DNA from 3 places in the Streptomyces sp. NPDC096079 genome. Region 2 is predicted to be linked to each of the others. Evidence: riboswitches for the same ligand, from Rfam matches in the RefSeq annotation. Region 2 holds a riboswitch; each other region holds the start of a gene.
What was found. A riboswitch is a leader RNA that binds a small molecule or an ion and turns the genes downstream of it on or off. The one in region 2 is predicted to bind cobalamin.
Positions count from the first base shown of each region.

Region 1: linked by a shared signal. The riboswitch ahead of ABTY59_RS00110 (ribonucleoside-diphosphate reductase subunit alpha) and the one ahead of ABTY59_RS33105 (energy-coupling factor ABC transporter permease) in region 2 are both predicted to bind cobalamin.
Region 3: linked by a shared signal. The riboswitch ahead of cobN (cobaltochelatase subunit CobN) and the one ahead of ABTY59_RS33105 (energy-coupling factor ABC transporter permease) in region 2 are both predicted to bind cobalamin.

Region 1 covers NZ_JBEOST010000001.1:20,741-25,501, reverse strand. The annotation lists gene ABTY59_RS00115 (ribonucleotide-diphosphate reductase subunit beta) at 1-667, opposite strand, end outside; gene ABTY59_RS00110 (ribonucleoside-diphosphate reductase subunit alpha) at 667-3,021, opposite strand; cobalamin riboswitch at 3,154-3,289, opposite strand; gene ABTY59_RS00105 (GNAT family N-acetyltransferase) at 3,331-3,831, opposite strand; gene mctP (monocarboxylate uptake permease MctP) at 3,907-4,761, opposite strand, start outside.
Region 2 covers NZ_JBEOST010000025.1:92,672-97,432, reverse strand. The annotation lists gene dhaK (dihydroxyacetone kinase subunit DhaK) at 1-595, shown strand, start outside; gene dhaL (dihydroxyacetone kinase subunit DhaL) at 663-1,244, shown strand; gene ABTY59_RS33110 (PTS-dependent dihydroxyacetone kinase phosphotransferase subunit DhaM) at 1,241-1,648, shown strand; cobalamin riboswitch at 1,727-1,932, shown strand; gene ABTY59_RS33105 (energy-coupling factor ABC transporter permease) at 1,962-2,660, shown strand; gene ABTY59_RS33100 (energy-coupling factor ABC transporter substrate-binding protein) at 2,657-3,058, shown strand; gene cbiQ (cobalt ECF transporter T component CbiQ) at 3,065-3,814, shown strand; gene ABTY59_RS33090 (ATP-binding cassette domain-containing protein) at 3,811-4,674, shown strand.
Region 3 covers NZ_JBEOST010000003.1:356,034-360,794, reverse strand. The annotation lists gene cobN (cobaltochelatase subunit CobN) at 1-1,792, opposite strand, end outside; cobalamin riboswitch at 1,831-1,958, opposite strand; gene ABTY59_RS09070 (ferredoxin-like domain-containing protein) at 2,037-3,263, shown strand; gene ABTY59_RS09065 (precorrin-8X methylmutase) at 3,260-3,913, shown strand; gene ABTY59_RS09060 (precorrin-2 C(20)-methyltransferase) at 3,910-4,761, shown strand, end outside.

The sequences.
Region 1 (4,761 bases), on a different contig from region 2:
CGAAGGCGAAGTTCATGTGCATCGTCTCGTCGCGGAACACCCAGTTGGTGCCCGTCGCCAGGCCGTGCAGCAGGCCGCGGGACCGGAACCAGTAGACGTAGGCGAAGGCGCCGTAGAAGAACAGGCCCTCGATGCACGCCGCGAAGCAGATGAGGTTCAGCAGGAAGCGGCGGCGGTCGGCGGCCGTCTCCAGCTTCTCGATCTTCTCGACCGAGTCCATCCACCGGAAGCAGAACTGCGCCTTCTCGCGGATCGAGGGGATGTTCTCCACCGCGTCGAAGGCCGCCGCGCGGTCGTCCGGGTCGGGCAGGTAGGTGTCCAGGAGCGTCAGATAGAACTGGACGTGCACGGCCTCCTCGAAGAGCTGACGCGACAGGTACAGCCGCGCCTCCGGGGAGTTGATGTGCTTGTACAGCGTCAGGACCAGGTTGTTCGCCACGATCGAGTCGCCCGTCGCGAAGAACGCGACCAGCCGGCCGATCATGTGCTGCTCACCGGGGGTGAGCTTGGCGAGGTCGGCGACGTCCGAGTGGAGGTCGACCTCCTCCACGGTCCAGGTGTTCTTGATGGCGTCCCGGTAGCGCTCGTAGAAGTCCGGGTAGCGCATGGGGCGGAGCGTGAGCTCGAAGCCCGGGTCCAGGAGGTTCTTCTTCTCGGTGGAGCTCATTACTGGCAGGCCTCGCAGGACTCGGGGTTCTCAAGGGAGCAGGCGATCGCGTCGGTGTCGGGGGCCGCCTGCTGGACGGGGATCGGGGCGGCGGCCTGGGCGGCGCGGGCGATCCGGGTCGCCGGGCGGGAGCGCAGGTAGTACGTCGTCTTCAGCCCCTGCTTCCAGGCGTACGCGTACATCGACGACAGCTTGCCGATCGTCGGCGTCTCCATGAACAGGTTCAGGGACTGCGACTGGTCCAGGAAGGGGGTGCGGGCGGCGGCCATGTCGATGAGGCCGCGCTGCGGGATCTCCCAGGCCGTGCGGTACAGCTCGCGCACCTCGGCCGGGACCCAGGTGAAGCCGGCCACCGAGCCGTTGGAGTCGCGCAGCGCCTCGCGGGTCTGCGCGTCCCACACGCCGAGCTTCTTCAGCTCGTCGACGAGGTACGAGTTGACCTGGAGGAACTCGCCGGACAGCGTCTCGCGCTTGAACAGGTTGGAGACCTGCGGCTCGATGCACTCGTACACACCGGCGATGGAGGCGATCGTCGCCGTCGGGGCGATGGCGAGGAGGAGGCTGTTGCGCATGCCGGTCGCGGCGATGCGGGCGCGCAGCGCGGCCCAGCGCTCCGGCCAGTTCAGCTCCACGTCGTAGTGGTCGGGGTGCAGGACGCCCCGGGCGGTGCGGGTCTCCTCCCAGGCGGGGAGCGGGCCGCTGCGCTCGGCGAGGTCGGCGGACGCCTCGTACGCGGCGAGCATGATCCGCTCGGCGATCCGGGTGGACAGGGCGCGCGCCTCGGCCGAGTCGAACGGCAGCTTCAGCTGGAAGAAGACGTCCTGGAGGCCCATCGCGCCCAGCCCCACCGGGCGCCACTTGCCGTTGGAGCGGCCCGCCTGCTCGGTCGGGTAGAAGTTGATGTCGACGACCCGGTCGAGGAAGGTGACGGCCGTGCGGACGGTCTCGTCCAGGCGCTCCCAGTCGATGTCCCCAGCGGTCACGAAGGCACCCAGGTTGACCGAGCCGAGGTTGCACACCGCGGTCTCGTCGTCGTTGGTGACCTCGATGATCTCGGTGCACAGGTTCGAGGAGTGCACCACGCGGCCGGGCAGGGCGGTCTGGTTCGCGGTCCGGTTGGAGGCGTCCTTGAACGTCATCCAGCCGTTGCCGGTCTGCGCGAGGGTCCGCATCATGCGGCCGTACAGATCGCGGGCCGGCATCGTCTTGCGGGCCAGGCCCGCGTCCTCGGCCTTGCGGTAGGCGGCGTCGAACTCCTCGCCGTACAGGTCGACGAGCTCGGGCACGTCCGCCGGGGAGAACAGCGACCACTCGGCGTCGGCGTTGACCCGGCGCATGAACTCGTCCGGGATCCAGTGCGCCAGGTTCAGGTTGTGCGTGCGGCGCTGGTCCTCGCCCGTGTTGTCGCGGAGCTCCAGGAACTCCTCGATGTCCGCGTGCCAGGTCTCCAGGTAGACCGCGGCGGCGCCCTTGCGGCGGCCGCCCTGGTTCACGGCGGCGACGGAGGCGTCGAGGGTCTTCAGGAACGGCACGATGCCGTTGGAGTGCCCGTTGGTGCCGCGGATCAGCGAACCGCGGGCGCGGATGCGGGAGTACGAGAGGCCGATGCCGCCCGCGTGCTTCGAGAGGCGCGCGACCTGGTGGTAGCGGCCGTAGATGGAGTCCAGCTCGTCCTGCGGGGAGTCCAGCAGGTAGCAGGACGACATCTGCGGGTGGCGGGTGCCGGAGTTGAAGAGCGTGGGGGAGGACGGGAGGTAGTCCAGACGGCTCATCAGGCCGTACAGGGCGGCCACCTCGTCCAGGGCGCGGACGCTGTCGTCCTCGGCGAGGCCGCAGGCGACGCGCAGCATGAAGTGCTGCGGGGTCTCGATCACCTTGCGGGTGATCGGGTGGCGCAGCAGGTAGCGCGAGTAGAGGGTGCGCAGACCGAAGTAGCCGAAGCGGTCGTCGCCGGCCGCGTCGATCGTCGCGTCGAGCCGGGCCGCGTGCAGCGTGACGAACTCGGCGGTGCGGTCGGCGATGAGGCCCTCGCGGTGACCGACGGCCACCGAGGCCGAGAAGGACACGGCACCCTGGCCGGCGGCCTCGTCGGCGATGGTGAGGGTGAGGAGCCGGGCGGCGAGCCGGGAGTACGCGGGGTCCTCGGAGATCAGGCCGGCGGCGGCCTCGGTGGCCAGCTCGCGCAGCTCCGCCTCGTCCGACGTGGCGCTGCGGCCGCGGAGCGCGGCGGCGGCGACCTTGCCGGGGTCGGTGTCCGGGAGGTCGGCGGTGAGATCGGTCAGGGTCCGCAGGAGTACGGTCCCGGGGCCGTCGTTCTCGATCGCTGCGGCCGGATCGGCGGGCGCGATGGTCACGTGGGGGCTCTCCCTCGCTCGGCTCGGGGCCAGGGCGGGGGAGGCGGGCAGGCGGGCACCCGTACGCGCGGGCGCGCCGCGTCCACCGGCCCACTCCGCGAGGCCCGGACGTCTGTGGCACCCGGAACGGACGGACCGGGTGGGCTGCCGGCAGGTCCTCGGACTCACTCCGTACGAATCCGCACGTAGCACACCGTTGCGGGACAGTTCCGGATTCGCGCCGGATTCCCCTGCGTCGACAGCGAGGACGAGCATACATGTGGGGGGCGCCCCTTCGAGCACCCCCCACATGTTGTGTCGGTCCCGGAGTTACAGTGCGAGGGCGTACGTCCGCAGAGCGTGCTCGGGGATCGGGTTCCAGTCCCGCTCGGGCGTGCGGACGAAGCCCATCCGCTCGTAGATCCGGTGCGCGGAGACCATCTTCGCGTCCGTGGAGAGCACCAGCCGGGCGCAGTCGGGCAGGGCCCGCGCCCGGTCCACGCAGGCGCGGACGAGCGCCTCTCCGACGCCCCTGCCGCGGGCTTCCGGGGCGACCACGAGCATCCGGAACTCGGCCTCGCCGGGGACGGCGATGTCGGCCCAGGGGGTGCCGCCGGCGGCGAAGGTCACCCCGCCGATGATGCCGTCGTCGGCGTCGGCGGCGACGAGCACCTCGGCCTCGCGCGCCCGCCGGGCCGTGTCGCGGAGCACGTCCAGGTAGAAGTCGTCCTCGCCGTGCAGCAGCAGCCCGTCATTCAGATAGGTGAACCCGGTGAGGTCACCGAGCTCCTCGTACTCCTCGGGCCGTACCGCCCTGATCGTGAAGTCCATGCGTCTCAGTCTGCCGCGCGCGCACGCCGGAGGGGCCCGGGATTTCCCGGGCCCCTCCGGTGACGCGTCCGTGGGTCAGTGCGTCGAGGTGCCGACCTTCGGGAGCTCGGTGCGGACACCGGCGTCGCCCGCGTCCGCCGTGTAGTCCTCGGGGGAGGTCTCGTCGACGCCCTCGGGAGCCTTCACGGCCTTGAGGACGAAGGTCAGGACGACCGTGACGACGACGTTGAGCACGAAGGCGGTGAGGCCGATGTAGCCGATCTCCCCGATGCCCGGGATCTCGGCGGAGGAGCCGCCGAAGTGCTTCTGGGTCGGGCTGGCGACGCCGTACGCGGCGGCCGTGCCGTAGACCATGCCGACGGCCCAGCCGGCGAGCAGCGCCCAGCGGTGGAACCAGCGGGTGAAGAGACCGCCGACGAGCGCCGGGAAGGTCTGCAGGATCCAGATGCCGCCGAGCAGCTGGAAGTTGATCGCGACCGTCTTGTCCATGGTGAGGACGAAGACGAGCGCGCCGACCTTCACCAGGAGCGAGACCAGCTTGGAGACCTTCGTCTCCTGGGCCGGGGTCGCGTCCTTCTTGATGAAGTCCTTGTAGATGTTGCGGGTGAAGAGGTTGGCGGCGGCGATCGACATGATCGCGGCCGGGACGAGCGCGCCGATGCCGATCGCGGCGAACGCGACGCCCGCGAACCAGTCGGGGAACATGGTCTCGAAGAGCTGCGGGATGGCGAGCTGGCCGTTCGTGACCTTGATGCCGGCGGCGATCGCCATGAAGCCGAGCAGCGCGAGCAGGCCCAGCATCAGCGAGTACAGCGGCAGGATCGTGGTGTTGCGGCGGATGACCTCGCGGCTCCGGGACGACAGGGTCGCCGTGATGGAGTGCGGGTACATGAAGAGCGCGAGCGCCGAGCCGAGCGCGAGCGTCGCGTA
Region 2 (4,761 bases):
CGACGACGTGGCCGTGACGGACAGCCTGTACACCGCCGGCCGGCGCGGCACCGGGGCCACGCTGTTCGTGGAGAAGATCGCGGGCGCCGCCGCCGAGGAGGGCGCCCCGCTGGAGCGGGTGGAGTCGATCGCCCGCCGGGTCGACGAGCGGTCCCGGTCCTTCGGGGTGGCGCTGAGTGCCTGCACGACCCCCGCGAAGGGCAGTCCGACCTTCGATCTCCCGGAGGGGGAGCTGGAGTTGGGCATCGGCATCCACGGCGAGCCGGGCCGGGAGCGGCGGGCCATGATGACCTCCCGGGAGATCGCGGACTTCGCCGTCGACGCCGTCGTCGAGGACCTCCGGCCGTCCGGACCGGTCATCGCCCTCGTCAACGGGATGGGGGCGACACCGCTCCTGGAGCTGTACGGCTTCAACGCGGAGGTGCAGCGGGTGCTCGCCGAGCGGCACGTGCCGGTCGCCCGGACCCTGGTCGGGAACTACGTGACGTCGCTGGACATGGCGGGGTGCTCGGTGACCCTGTGCGAGGTCGACGAGGAGCTGCTGCGCCTGTGGGACGCCCCGGTGCGGACGCCCGCGCTGCGCTGGGGCCGGTGAGCCGGGGATGGGACGAGGGAGCGAGTTCGTGACGGAGACCTTCGACGCCGCCTTCCTGGTGCGCTGGATGACGGCGGTGGCCGAGCTCGTCGACCGCGAGGCGGACCGGCTGACCGAGCTGGACTCGGCGATCGGCGACGCCGACCACGGGGCCAATCTGCGGCGGGGCTTCGCCGCCGTGGCGGACGTCCTCGCGAAGGAGGCGCCGGAGAACCCGGGCGCCGTGCTCATCGCGGCCGGGCGTCAGCTGATCTCCACCGTGGGCGGCGCTTCGGGACCGCTGTACGGGACGCTGCTGCGGCGCGCGGGCAAGGCCCTGGGCGAGGAGGGCGAGGTGACCCGGGAGCGGTTGGCGGAGGCGCTGGGCGCCGGGGTGGCCGCCGTGTCGCAGCTGGGCGGCGCGCAGGTGGGCGACAAGACGATGGTGGACGCGCTCGTGCCGGCCGTGGAGGCGCTGCGGGGCTCGTGCGGGGCGGCGCGGGCCGCCGCCGAGGAGGGCGCCCTCGCGACCGTGCCGCTCCGGGCGCGCAAGGGCAGGGCGAGTTATCTCGGGGAGCGTTCGGTCGGGCATCAGGATCCGGGGGCGACGTCGTCGGCGCTGCTGTTCGCGGCGCTCGCCGACACGGCCGGGGCGGAGGGTGCGGCATGAGCGGGTCCCCCGTGGGCATCGTGCTCGTCTCGCACAGCGCGGCGGTCGCGGCGGCGGTGGCCGAGCTGGCGCGGGGGCTCGCGGGCGGTGGCGACCTGGCGCCGCTGCTGCCCGCGGGCGGCGCGCCGGACGGCGGGTTCGGGACGAGTTCCGAGCTGATCCGCCGGGCGGCGGAGTCCGTCGACCGGGGTGCGGGGGTGGCGCTGCTGGCCGACCTGGGCAGCGCGGTCCTCACCGTGAAGGCGCTGCTCGCCGAGGGCGACGAACTGCCCGAGGGCGCCCGCCTGGTGGACGCGCCGTTCGTCGAGGGAGCGGTCGCCGCGCTGGTGACGGCGAGCGCCGGCGGGGACCTGGACGCGGTGGTGGCGGCGGCCTCGGAGGCGTACTCCTACCGCAAGGAGTGAGCCCGCGCGCCGTGTGCGTGGAGTGAGCGGGGGGCCGCGCCGGGTGGCGACCGTGTTGTGATCCAGCAGGTCAACACACTAATGTCGCAGGGCCTTGGTGTACGGGAAACCGGTGCGGTACCGGTGCGGCCCTCGCCACTGTGATCGGGAGGTCCGGCTCCACCCCCGGGGGGAACACCTCGGGGAAGCCACTGGACCGACGCGGGAGACCGCGGCGGTGTGGGAAGGCGGAGTCGGGCCGTATGACCGTCAGCCAGGAGACCGGCCGGGGTGCGTTGTCCATCCACGAGGTGCTGGAGAGGGTTTCCCCACCATGCATATAGCCGAGGGCTACCTGCCCCCTGTGCACGCCGCGGCCTGGGGCGTCGCGGCCGCTCCGTTCGTCGCCCACGGGGTGCGCGCGCTCACCCGCGAAGTACGGTCGAACCCCGAGTCCACCCTGCTGCTCGGCGCCTCCGGCGCCTTCACGTTCGTCCTGTCGGCACTCAAGTTGCCTTCCGTCACCGGCAGTTGTTCCCATCCGACCGGTACGGGGCTGGGCGCGATCCTGTTCCGGCCGCCGATCATGGCGGTCCTGGGGACGATCACCCTGCTGTTCCAGGCCCTGTTGCTCGCGCACGGGGGGCTCACCACGCTCGGCGCGAACGCCTTCTCGATGGCGATCGTCGGGCCCTGGGCCGGGTACGGGACGTACCGGCTGCTGCGGCGGTTCGGCACGCCGCTGATGGTGGCCGTCTTCTTCGGCGCGTTCGTCGCCGACCTGTCCACGTACTGCGTCACCAGCGTGCAGCTGGCGCTCGCCTTCCCGGACCCCGGCAGCGGTGTGCCCGGCGCGCTGGCCAAGTTCGGCGGGATCTTCGCCGTGACCCAGATTCCGCTGGCGGTGAGCGAGGGCCTGCTCACGGTGCTGGTGATGCGGCTGCTCACGCAGTCCAGCAAGGGCGACCTGATGCGGCTCGGCGTCCTGGGCCGGCCGGCGGCGGAGCGCCAGGAGGAGGTGGCCGCGCGATGAGCCGCAACACGAAGATCAACGCGCTGCTGCTGCTCCTGGTCGCCGCGCTGGCGGTCCTGCCGCTCGCGCTGGGCCTCGGCGACCACAAGGAGGAGCCGTTCACGGGGGCGGACGCGGAGGCGGAGACCGCGATCACGGAGCTCCAGCCGGACTACGAGCCGTGGTTCAGCCCGCTGTACGAGCCGCCCTCCGGTGAGATCGAGTCGGCGCTCTTCGCCCTCCAGGCGGCGCTGGGCGCCGGTGTCCTGGCGTACTACTTCGGTCTCCGTCGCGGCCGCCGGCAGGGCGCGGCCCGCGCGGCGGCGGAGACCGCCGAGTCGGCCGGGGGCTCCGACGCGGCCGGGGCCGCGGGGGCGTCCGAGGCCGGTCCGGGTCCGATCGACGGCACGGGCGCGTAGCCGCCGATGCTGCCGATCGACGCGGCGGCGCACAGCAGTCGCTGGCGCCGCCGCCATCCCGTGGAGAAGGCGGTCCTCGGCTTCGGTCTGACCCTGTGCGCGGTGTCCCTGCCGCCGTGGCCGGGCGCTGTGCTCGTCGCGGCGGCGACGCTCGCGGTGCTGCTCGGCCCGGCCGGTGTGCCGGGCCGTCAGCTGTGGCGGGCCTTCCGCATCCCGCTGGGCTTCTGCGTCACGGGCGCGGTGCCGCTGCTCTTCGAGGTGGGCGGTACGAGGGGGCTGGTGGCCCTGGCGCCCGACGGCCCCGCGCACGCGGGCGAGTTGCTGCTGCGGACCGCCTCGGCCTCCCTGGGGGTGCTGCTCTTCGCCTTCACGACGCCGGTGTCCGACGTGCTGCCCCGGCTCGTCCGGGCGGGCGTGCCGGCGCCGGTGGTGGACGTGGCGCTCGTGATGTACCGGATCATCTTCCTGCTGCTCGACGCGCTGACGAAGATCCGGCAGGCCCAGGCTTCCCGGCTCGGCCACACCACCAGGGCCGCGACCTGGCGTTCGCTCGCCGGGCTCGGCGCGACCGCCTTCGTCCGGGCCTTCGACCGGGCACAGCGCCTGCAGTCGGGGCTCGCCGGGCGCGGCTACGACGGGACGCTGCGGGTCCTGGTGCCGGCCTGCGCGGTGTCCCGGCGGTTCCTCTCGGCGACGGGCGCGCTCCTCGCGGGGCTCGTCGCCCTCACCCTCGTATCGGAAAGGTTCCTTCCGTGACGTCTCCGACCCCCGTCGTGGAGCTGGTGAAGGCGGGTTTCGCCTACGAGGACGGGCCCGCGGTCCTGTCCGGTGTGGACTTCGCCGTGGCGGAGGGGCGGGCGATCGCGCTGCTCGGCCGCAACGGCGGGGGCAAGACGACGCTGCTGCGGCTCCTCAGCGGGGGCCTGCGGTGCGGGAGCGGGGCGCTGCTGCTGGACGGGGCGGAGGTGGCGTACGACCGGAAGGGGCTGACCCGGCTGCGGACCACGGTGCAGCTGGTCGTGCAGGACCCGGACGACCAGCTGTTCGCGGCCTCGGTCGGGCAGGACGTGTCGTTCGGTCCGATGAATCTGGGGCTGCCGGAGGAGGAGGTGCGGCTCCGGGTGCGGGAGGCCCTGGAGGCGCTGGACATCGTGGCCCTGGAGGACCGGCCGACGCATCTGCTGTCGTACGGGCAGCGGAAGCGGGCGGCGATCGCGGGCGCCGTGGCGATGCGTCCCCGGGTGCTGATCATGGACGAGCCGACGGCCGGTCTCGACCCGCACGGGCAGGAGCGGCTGCTCGACGCCCTCGCCCGGCTGCGGGAGGCGGGGACGACGGTGGTGATGGCCACGCACGACGTGGACCTGGCGCTGCGCTGGGCCGACGACGCGGCAGTGCTCTCCCCGGCCGGGCTGCGCACCGGCCCGGTCGCCGAGCTGCTGGCGGATGACGACCTGCTGGCGGCGGCCCGGCTGCGCCGCCCTTGGGGCACCTCGGTGGCCCGTCTTCTGCGGGCGCACGGTCTGCTGGGCGCGGGCGCGGCGGAGCCCCGTACGCCGGAGGAGCTCGACGTGTGGGCCGCCGCCGGGGTGACGGGGCCGGGCCGCCCGGTCTGAGTCCCGGGGCTCTTTGCTACCGAGTAGTAGACATCACTCCCCGATTCTTCTGCAACTAGTTGCAGAAGGCGCGCGGGGTCGCCTAGA
Region 3 (4,761 bases), on a different contig from region 2:
GCTGCTCCAGGCGCGCGATGTCGCCGTACGAGTCGGCGCGGGCCATCGGCGGCACCAGGTGGTCGACCAGGGTCGCGTGGACGCGCCGCTTGGCCTGGGTGCCCTCGCCCGGGTCGTTGACCAGGAACGGGTAGATCAGCGGGATGTCGCCAAGGGCCGCGTCGGGGCCGCAGGCGGCGGACAGGCCGGCGTTCTTGCCGGGCAGCCACTCCAGGTTGCCGTGCTTGCCCAGGTGGACCATGGCGTCGGCGCCGAAGCCGCCGTCCTCGGCGCGTGCGGCGATCCAGCGGTAGGCGGCCAGGTAGTGGTGGGACGGCGGGAGATCGGGGTCGTGGTAGATCGCGATCGGGTTCTCGCCGAAGCCGCGCGGCGGCTGGATGAGGACCAGCAGGTTCCCGCGCCGCAGGGCGGCGAGGACGATGTCGCCCTCCGGGTTGCGGGACCGGTCGAGGAACATCTCGCCGGGCGCCGGGCCCCAGTGCTCCTCGACCTGCTCGCGGAGCTCGGCGGGCAGCGTCGCGTACCAGCGCTTGTAGTCGGCGGCCGGGATGCGGACCGGGTTCTTCGCGAGCTGCTCCTCGGTCAGCCAGTCCTGGTCGTGGCCGCCGGCCTCGATGAGGGCGTAGATCAGCTCGTCGCCGTCTCCGGAGACGACACCGGGGAGGTCGTCGGCGGGCCCGAAGTCGTACCCCTCCGCCATGAGCCGGCGCAGCAGCGAGACGGCGGAGGCGGGGGTGTCGAGACCGACCGCGTTGCCGATGCGGGAGTGCTTCGTCGGGTACGCGGAGAGGACGAGCGCCAGCCGCTTCTCGGCGTTCGGGATGTGGCGGAGCCGGGCGTGCCGGACGGCGATCCCGGCGACGCGGGCCGCGCGCTCGGCGTCGGCGACGTACGCGGGCAGACCGTCGGCGTCGATCTCCTTGAAGGAGAACGGGACGGTGATGAGGCGGCCGTCGAACTCCGGCACGGCGACCTGGCTCGCGGCGTCCAGCGGGGACAGGCCCTCGTCGTTCTCCTCCCACGCGGACCGGGAGCCGGTCAGGCACAGGGCCTGGAGGATCGGCACGTCGAGCGCGGCGAGCGCACCCGCGTCCCAGGCCTCCTCGTCGCCGCCGGCCTGCGCCTCGGCCGGCTTGGTGCCGCCCGCCGCGAGGACGGTGGTGACGATCGCGTCGGCCGTGCGCAGCGTCTCGACGAGCTCCGCCTCGGGCGCCCGCAGGGACGCCACGTACAGCGGGAGGGCCCGCGCGCCCGCGTCCTCGACCGCCCGGCACAGGGCGTCGACGAAGGCGGTGTTCCCGCTCATGTGGTGGGCGCGGTAGTACAGCACGGCGACGGTCGGGCCGTCGGTGTCCTTCGCGGTCCGCTCCAGCGGGCCCCAGGTGGGCGCGGCGGCCGGGGCCTCGAAGCCGTGGCCGGTGAGCAGGACCGTGTCGGAGAGGAAGCGGGCCAGCTGCTCCAGGTTGGCCGGGCCGCCGTGCGCCAGATAGGCGTGCGCCTCGGTGGCGACGCCGACCGGGACGGTGGAGGCCTCCATCAGCTGGGCGTCGGGGGCCTGTTCGCCGCTGAGCACGACGACCGGCTTCCCGGCGGCCAGGATCGTGTCCAGGCCCTCCTGCCAGGAGCGGACGCCGCCGAGGAGCCGGACGACGACCAGGTCGACGCCGTCGAGCAGGGCCGGGAGGTCGGCGAGGGGGAGCCGGGAGGGATTGGCGAAGCGGTACTCCACCGGCCCTCCGGCCGCGCGGGCGCTGAGCAGGTCGGTGTCGGAGTGCGACAGCAGCAGGAGCATGGCGAGCTCAGGCCTTCCTCGGGGTTGTCCGCGCCCCGGGTGGTCAGATGGACGACGGGAGTTCCTGACTCACCCGCGGGTGCGGGCTCACAGTGGCGGGACCGCGCCGGATTCTCACCGGGCTTCCTCCCCGGGGTCCTGGGACCCCATGCCGATCTGCATCCTAGATCGTGACGTCGGCGGGCCCCAGGGAGCGGCGGGGTCGACCGGATCACACCCGGTGGCCGGGCGGTTCCCCGTGGGTATGCTCGCCGCCATGCCGCCCACCCCGCCCCCGACGCCCGCACCGGGCGACGTTCGCGTACGGGACCGTGGCGACGCCTGCCCCGGGGCGCTGCGCCTGCACCCCGCCGACGACGGACGCCTGGCCCGACTGCGCCTGCCCGCAGGACGCCTGACGCCCCCTCAGGCCGAGGTCCTCGCCCGAGCGGCCGAGACGCTCGGCGACGGGCGCATCAGCATCACCTCGCGCGGCAACGCCGAGCTGCGCGGCCTCTCCGAGGACTGCGGGGCGGACCTCGCGTCCCTGCTGGCCGGGGCGGGCCTGCTGCCCTCCCCCACCCACGAGCGCGTCCGCAACATCGTGGCCTCGCCCGGGGCGGGACTCGACGGACTCGGGCACGCCGACGTGCAGTTGTGGGCCCGCGACCTGGACGCGGCCCTGTGCGCCGAGCCGCGGGCGGCGTCCCTTTCGGGACGGTTCCTGTTCGTCCTGGACGACGGGCGCGGGGACGTCGCCGGGCTCGGCGGCGATGTGAGCTTGATCGCAGGACGGAACGGATCCGTCCGGCTGCTCCTCGGCTCCCGGGCCTTCCTCCTCGCCGCAGCCGACGCCGTCAGGGCCGCCCTCGCCGCCGCCCTCGCGTTCCTGAACGCGAGCGAGGCCGCCGGGACCGGGGCCTGGCGCCCGCACGAGCTGCCCGAGACGCACGTGCCCGACTGGGCCGGGGCGCTCGCGGAGGCCGGCATCACGGCGGAGCCCGTACCCGTACCCGCGCTCGCCGTGTCCCCGCCGCCCGCGCCGGGGCCGCTCGGCGACCGCGCCCTGCACGTCCTCGCCCCGCTCGGCCGGCTCACCGCCGCCCAGCTGCGGGCCCTGACCGACGGAGCCGGCGAACTCCGGCTCACCCCGTGGCGCGGGGTGGTCGCGGTGACGGCCCCCGGGGCGCTCCCGGCCCTGGAGGCCCACGGCCTGATCACCCGCGCCGACGCGCCCGGCGCCCGGGTCACCGCCTGCACCGGACGCCCCGGCTGCGCCAAGTCCCTCGCGGACGTCCGGGCGGACGCCCTCGCCGCGCCCCCGGGCCCGCTGCCCGTGCACTTCTCCGGCTGCGCGCGCCGCTGCGGCCACCCGCGCGGCACCTGGGTCGACGTCCTCGCCACCGGCGACGACAGCTACCTGGTGGACGGCGTCCCCACCTCCCGTACCGCCCTGCCCGAAGCAGTGACCAAGGCCCGCACGACGAGATGAGCGAGAGCACCAGGATGTTCGACTACGAGAAGGACGGGACGGAGATCTACCGCCGGTCCTTTGCCACGATCCGCGCCGAGGCGGACCTCGCGGACCTGCCCGCCGACGTCGCCCAGGTGGCGGTCCGGATGATCCACGCCTGCGGCATGACCGACCTCGTGCAGGACATCGCGTACTCCCCCCGGGTCGTCGCGAACGCCCGCGCCGCCCTCCAGGCCGGCGCGCCCATCCTCTGCGACGCCCAGATGGTCGCCAGCGGCGTCACCCGCAAGCGGCTGCCCGCCGACAACGAGGTCCTCTGCGCCCTGTCCGACCCGGCCGTCCCCGGTCTCGCCGCCGAACTCGGCACCACCCGCTCCGCCGCCGCCCTCGAACTGTGGCGCGACCGCCTCGAAGGGTCCGTCGTCGCCATCGGCAACGCGCCGACCGCCCTCTTCCACCTCCTGGAGATGATCGCGAAGGGCGCCGGGAAGCCGGCCGCCGTCCTCGGCATCCCCGTCGGCTTCATCGGCGCCGCCGAGTCCAAGGACGCCCTGGCCGAGAACACCCTCGGCCTCGACTACCTGGTCGTGCGGGGCCGGCGCGGCGGCAGCGCGATGACGGCCGCCGCGCTCAACGCCCTCGCCCACGAAGCGGAGATCCAGGCATGACGACCGTGACCGGAAAGCTGTACGGGGTCGGCCTCGGCCCCGGCGACCCGAACCTGATGACCGTCGCCGCCGTCAGGGCCATCGCCTCGGCCGACGTCATCGCCTACCACTCGGCCCGCCACGGCCGGTCCATAGCCCGCTCCATCGCCGCCGAGCACATCCGCGAGAACCACGTCGAGGAGCGGCTGATGTACCCGCTCACGGTGGAGACCACGGACCACCCGGGCGGCTACCGGGGCGCGCTGAACGACTTCTACGAGGAGGCCTCGGCCCGCCTCGCCGCCCACCTCGACGCCGGCCGCACCGTCGCCGTGCTCGCCGAGGGCGACCCGCTCTTCTACGGCTCGTACCAGCACATGCACAAGCGGCTCGCCGACCGCTACGACACCACCGTCATCCCCGGCGTGACCTCGGTCAGCGCCGCCGCCGCCCGGCTCGGCGAGCCGCTGTGCGAGGCGGAGGAGGTCCTCACGATCATCCCCGGCACGCTGCCGGAGGACGAGCTGACGGCCCGCCTCGCGGGCACCGACTCGGCGGTCGTGATGAAGCTCGGCCGCACCTTCCCGACCGTGCGGCGGGCGCTGGAGCGGGCGGGCCGCCTGGAGGACGCGCGGTACGTGGAGCGCGCGTTCATGACGGGCGAGCGCACGGAGAGGCTCAGTGACGTGGACCCGTCCTCGGTGCCGTACTTCTCCGTCGCCGTCCTGCCCTCCCGCGTCGACCAGGAGCCCCCCGTACGGGAGACGGGCGAGGTCACCGTCGTCGGCACCGGCCCCGCCGGGGCGCCCTGGCTCACCCCCGAGTCGCGCGGCGCCCTCGTCAACGCCGACGTCCTCGTCGGCTACACG